One region of the Shewanella sp. SM74 genome, then DNA from elsewhere that is predicted to be linked to it. Evidence: predicted binding sites of a transcription regulator. Region 1 holds the regulator's gene; the other holds the start of a gene.
What was found. The regulator MetJ, encoded in region 1, represses methionine synthesis genes. The targets are predictions, from matches to a motif close to TAGACGTCTAGACGTCTA.
Positions count from the first base shown of each region.

Region 2: a site for MetJ is predicted at 2,025-2,042, ahead of metK (methionine adenosyltransferase). Genes of this name have one in related genera too.

Region 1 covers NZ_JAKKRZ010000007.1:197,314-200,484, forward strand. The annotation lists gene L5M49_RS09800 (bifunctional aspartate kinase/homoserine dehydrogenase II) at 1-50, opposite strand, end outside; gene metB (cystathionine gamma-synthase) at 62-1,225, opposite strand; gene metJ (met regulon transcriptional regulator MetJ) at 1,438-1,752, shown strand; gene L5M49_RS09815 (sulfite exporter TauE/SafE family protein) at 1,887-2,630, shown strand; gene nrfD (NrfD/PsrC family molybdoenzyme membrane anchor subunit) at 2,737-3,171, opposite strand, start outside.
Region 2 covers NZ_JAKKRZ010000004.1:20,098-23,268, reverse strand. The annotation lists gene tkt (transketolase) at 1-1,639, opposite strand, end outside; gene metK (methionine adenosyltransferase) at 2,085-3,171, shown strand, end outside.

The DNA of each region.
Region 1 (3,171 bases):
GCATCCGCTAAACTGGAGCCACCAAATTTATGTAAGTGACAACGTGCCATCTATTATTCCTCTACTGACAAGCCGCAACGGCGGCTAATCCTGCTTGAATATCTGCAACTAAATCGGCGGCATCTTCAATACCCACCGATAGACGCAATAGGGTGTCCTTAATACCAGCCTCGAAGCGCGCCTGCGGCTCCATGGCTCTGTGGGTCATAGTGGCGGGCACTGCCACTAAACTTTCGACGCCACCTAAACTTTCCGCCACGCTAAATAAGCTGAGTGCACCTAAAAAGGCCACCACTTCGGCCTCGCCGCCTTTGAGTTCAAAACTCAGCATAGCGCCAAAGCCCTGTTGTTGCTTGGCCGCAATGGCGTGGCCTGGGTGATCCGCAAGCCCTGGGTAATAGACTTTACTCACCACAGGGCTTTGGGTTAATACCTCAATAATACGCTGGGCATTGGTTTGATGCTCGCGAATACGCACCGCTAAGGTACGCAGGCCGCGCAGGGTCAGATAACTGTCGAAGGCTGACCCCGTTAAGCCTAGAGTGTTCGACCACCAATGTAAGCTTTCGCCGATTTGCGCGTCTTTGGCGACCACTGCGCCGCCGACCACATCGCTGTGACCATTGATATATTTAGTGGTGGAGTGGATAACGATATCCGCGCCTAACAATAGGGGTTGTTGCAATATCGGCGATAAAAAGGTGTTATCAACCACCACCAGCGCGCCGACCTCATGGCTCACCTTAGCAATGGCTTCGATATCCACCACACGCAATAACGGGTTCGATGGGGTTTCGAGCCACACCATCTTAGGATTCTGCGCAATGGCGGCGGCTAACGCTTGGCTGTCGGTTTGGTCGACCACAATGAGCTTAAACTGGCCTTTCTTCGCCAAGTTGGTAAATAAACGGTAGGAACCACCATAGCAATCATGGGGCACAACTAATAGGTCATCGGGGCCGAGTAAGGTGGTCACTAAGGTGATGGCCGCCATGCCAGTGCAGGTCACTATACCAGTGGCGCCCTTTTCTAATTGGGCTAATGCTTCGCCTAAAATGCAGCGCGTTGGGTTGCCTGAACGACTGTAATCGAATTCGCGGGGATTTTTATGACCATCGAAGGCGTAATTAGTCGACAAATAAATCGGTGGCACAACTGCACCATATTGAGTATCGCTTTCGATACCCTGACGCACTGCCAGTGTGGCTAATTGACGCTCTGCCATGGGTGGACTCCTAAATTCGGTAGACTGATAGAGATGTCTGGACGTCTAAATGTACCTAAGCCCAACGCCATCGTCAATAGGCGTGAAGACGTTTAGACGTCTGAACATAAAGAAATCTGTTTGCAATCACAAAGAAATAGTAGCAATAATTTGACTGTTGTTTGTAAGGGTTTAAAATCTGCCCCGAATTTAGCGTTATAACAGGTGAGTCAATGACTGAATGGAATGGGGAATACATCAGCCCCTATGCTGAACATGGCAAGAAGAATGAACAAGTAAAAAAAATTACTGTGTCTATTCCGCTCAAAGTGCTTAAGGTCCTCACGGACGAACGTACTCGTCGTCAGGTCAATAATTTGCGTCACGCCACCAACAGCGAGCTGTTGTGTGAGGCATTTTTGCACGCCTACACTGGTCAGCCATTGCCCAACGATGAAGATCTGTCAAAAGACAACCCAGACAGCATTCCTGCCGAAGCCAAGTTGTTGATGGATCAAATGGGAATCGAGTGGGAAGACATGGAATAGCGACTCGTCGCTTTCAAAGTCATATCACAGTGCTCATCAATAGGGATCGTTAACGATCCCTTTTTGTTTATACCCAAGCGACTTCAAACTTTAAATTTCACTATCTTGAGGTGGTTTGGGATATAGGAAATCCTATGTTTTCTATGATAGATCCACAGACACTCGCCTTAGCCTCGCTGGTCGTGTTTCTGGGCGCCTTAACCCAAAGTCTGATTGGGTTTGGGCTTGCGGTTGTAGCCAGTCCTTTGCTGTATATCGTCGATCCACAACTCGTGCCAGCGCCTGTGATTGCTATGGGTTTCTCCATCGCCCTGCTGACCTTAGTGCGTGAACGCGGCCACTTAGAATTCAATGGCCTGCAATATGCGCTCCTAGGTCGCGTGCCCGGCGGTTTTATCGGCGCGAGTTTATTGCTGTTTGCGCCTCAGCCCATACTGGGTTTATCCATCGCCGCCATTGTGACTGTCGCAGTGATCCTCAGCCTATATAAATTCAGCCTGCCAGTGAATAAGAAAACCCTCTTCGGTGCGGGCGTGGTTTCAGGGATCTTCGGCAATATCGCCGCGATTGGTGGCCCGCCGATGGCGATTCTATTATCGGGCAAAGATGCCTCGCAGTTTCGCGCCGCCCTGTCGGCCTTCTTCATTTTTAGCTCCATGATTGCACTGATCATTTTAGCAATCACTGGCTTATTAGAATTAAAACATCTGTGGCTGTCGTTGATGCTGCTACCCTCAGTGATTTTAGGTTACTTAGTCGCAGGACGATTAGTGGGCCGTGTCGATAAAGAGAAGACAAAGATGGCGACGTTAGTCCTGTGCAGTATCAGCGCCTTAGTGCTAACGGTGAAGTCGGTTATCGAGTTATTACCCCAATAAGCGTCCCGCTTGTACTGGCAAACCTTCTCAAGATTCAAACAATAAAAAAGCACTGACATTGCCAGTGCTTTTTCTTTATCTATCAATACGTAAAGCAAGCTTACACTCAGCTTAAATAGCTTTGCCCTGCGTACACAATAAAGTGTCTTAAGGCGAGTACGCCCGTTAAGCTCGCACAAGCAACCATGATCATCGCGCCCTTAGTGTGGCGAGTCGCGGCGGGTAGCAGCATAAACAGCAATGGAATACCAAAGCCGATACCGACAACACCTATCCAGAACACGCTTGCCCATAGCCCAGACGTTAACGATGCTAAGGCCGCAGCTGCCGCGCCGCCCTTGAAGTACAAGGCGCAAAACAACATGAACAGGAATAGAATTTCAATCGCCATCACAGGCAATTCTAAACCGTGCATCTTCACTAAAGTTTTGTCGTGGCTGTCAGTCTTAAACATCAGCAACGCCAGTACCGCATTTGCCGCAGCGCCCGCCGATAGACCTGACACTAAAAACAGCGCAGGCAGCACCGCAGTGTTGAGCAT
Region 2 (3,171 bases), on a different contig from region 1:
AGTCTTGCAGTACATAAGCACCTTTAGCCACATTAGCTAATTGCTCAGCGGTACGCGCTTGCGCTTTCAGGTTTTGACGGCTGAAGATCAGTGACGTAGGTGCATTACGGCGCTCAATCGCAGCTTTCCAAGAAACTGCCGTTTCTGCCGCATCACATGGACGCCATACGGCCATATTTGGCGTCATACGCAGGTTAGCTAATTGCTCAACTGGCTGATGCGTTGGACCATCTTCACCTTGACCGATAGAGTCATGGGTATAAACGAAGATGTTTTGAATGCCCATCAGCGCCGACATACGTACTGCGTTACGAGCATATTCCATGAACATCATGAACGTTGCGCCGTAATTGATGAAACCACCATGCAGCGAAGCACCGTTCATAATGCCACTCATGCCGAATTCACGCACGCCGTAGTAAATGTAGTTACCAGCTGGGTCGTCTTGAATACCTTTAGAACCTGACCACAGTGTCAAGTTAGAACCCGCTAAGTCAGCAGAGCCGCCTAACAGTTCAGGCAACATAGCGCCAAATGCACCAATAGCATTTTGTGAGGCTTTACGGCTCGCAATGCCTTCGGCTTTGTCTTGTGATGCTTGTACGAATGCCTGCGCTTTTTCTTCGAAATCAGCCGGTAATTCACCTTTTAGAACGCGACGCTCATATTCAGCAGCCAGTTCTGGGTGAGCAGCGCGATATGCTGCAAACTTCTCGTTCCACGCCGCTTCACGGGCAGCACCGGCTTCTTTGGCATCCCAACCGGCATAAACATCAGCAGGGATTTCGAATGGCGCATGTGGCCAGCCAAGGAATTCACGGGCGGCTGCGATTTCTGCATCGCCTAGTGGCGCGCCGTGACAATCGTGGCTGCCAGATTTGTTGGGTGAACCAAAACCGATAATGGTTTTGCAGCAAATCATTGTTGGTTTATCGGTAACGGCTTTAGCCGCTTCGATAGCAGCACGGATTGCCGCGCTATCGTGACCGTCGACACCGGCAATCACATGCCAGCCGTAAGCTTCAAAACGTTTTGGCGTATCATCGGTGAACCAGCCTTCAACATGGCCATCGATAGAAATACCGTTATCATCCCAAAATGCGACCAGTTTACCTAAGCCTAAAGTACCGGCTAATGAACAGGCTTCGTGGGAAATACCTTCCATCAAACAGCCATCGCCGAGGAAACAGTAAGTGTAGTGATCAACGATATCGTGACCATCACGGTTAAACTGTGCCGCTAAGGTTTTCTCAGCAATCGCCATACCGACAGCGTTGCTGATGCCCGCACCGAGTGGACCCGTTGTGGTTTCAACACCTGGGGTGTAACCGTATTCTGGGTGACCCGGGGTTTTAGAATGCAATTGACGGAACTGTTTTAGCTCTTCAATTGGTAATTCATAACCAGTCAGGTGAAGTAAAGAGTAAATCAGCATTGAACCGTGACCGTTAGAGAGGATAAAACGATCTCTATCTACCCATTTCGGATTGTTCGGGTTGTGCTTAAGGAAATCATTCCACAGCACTTCAGCAATATCTGCCATACCCATTGGGGCGCCGGGATGGCCTGAATTTGCTTTTTGAACTGCATCCATACTTAACGCACGGATTGCGTTTGCGAGTACTTTACGGGAAGACATGCTCTCTCCTGCTTGTTTGTGGGGTCTAGCGGGCAATTTGGATGCATATTTTCCCCTACATGCCAGTGTGACGCAAACTAAAATTGCCATTCACTCAGCAAAAGATGGGCGAATATGTACCCAAACAACCTGAAGATGCAGGATTCAGGTTGCTTGAGTATATAAGTCGCAGAAATAAGCAAGTCACTTTGCTCGCGTTTACTTGAGAGGGCATAGCAAGGATCACTTATAATGGAGAAATAAATTTCTCAAAAATATAGTAAACTTAATACTATGAAATATAAGCAAAATAACCTATTTATGACAGAGCGTAGTCGTTTTCAGGTCACAATCTGAGAGGATTTTTTATTATCGGGGGTGATCGGCAATCGGATTTAAACTAAAATAGCCGTCTAGATGTAGATGCTTCTACACGTTTGAATGCTAACGACGAGATTTTCCTACTATGGCAAAGCACTTGTTTACTTCTGAGTCGGTCTCAGAAGGTCATCCCGATAAGATTGCAGATCAGATTTCTGATGCTGTGCTAGATGCAATTCTGGCTCAAGATCCAAAAGCACGCGTAGCGTGTGAAACTTATGTCAAAACCGGCATGGTATTAGTAGGTGGTGAAGTCACTACCTCTGCCTGGGTTGATATTGAAGAAATCACCCGTAAAACGGTGCGTGAAATTGGTTATACCCATTCAGATATGGGGTTTGATGCAGACTCGTGCGCTGTATTAAACGCCATTGGTAAGCAATCACCCGACATTAATCAAGGTGTAGACCGCGCAGACCCTGCAGAGCAAGGTGCTGGCGATCAAGGGTTAATGTTTGGCTATGCTAACAACGAAACCGACATTCTGATGCCTGCACCTATCACCTATGCTCACGCATTAGTGAAACGTCAGTCTGAAGTGCGTAAAAATGGCACGCTACCTTGGTTACGCCCAGATGCGAAAAGCCAAGTCACTTTTGCCTATGATGATGGCAAAATTGTCGGTATCGATGCAGTTGTGTTATCGACTCAGCACAGAGATGACGTTTCACAAGCCGACTTAATTGAAGGCGTGATGGAAACCATCATTAAGCCAGTATTACCGGCTCAATGGTTAAACAAAGAGACTAAGTTCTTTATCAACCCAACTGGCCGTTTTGTTATCGGTGGTCCAGTAGGTGATTGCGGCTTAACGGGTCGTAAGATCATCGTTGACACTTACGGCGGCATGGCCCGTCATGGTGGTGGCGCATTCTCTGGTAAAGATCCATCAAAAGTGGACCGTAGCGCGGCATATGCTGCCCGTTATGTGGCAAAAAACATAGTTGCAGCTGGTCTTGCTGATCGCTGTGAAATCCAAGTGTCTTACGCTATTGGTGTGGCAGAGCCGACCTCTATCAGCATCGAGACCTTCGGTACCGGTAAAGTGTCTGAAGAAGTGCTGATCAAGTTAGTACGTCAACACTTTGAACTGCGCCCATACGGTTTAACGGCCATGCTAGATTTAGCACGTCCAATTTATCAAGCGACCGCCGCTTATGGCCACTTTGGTC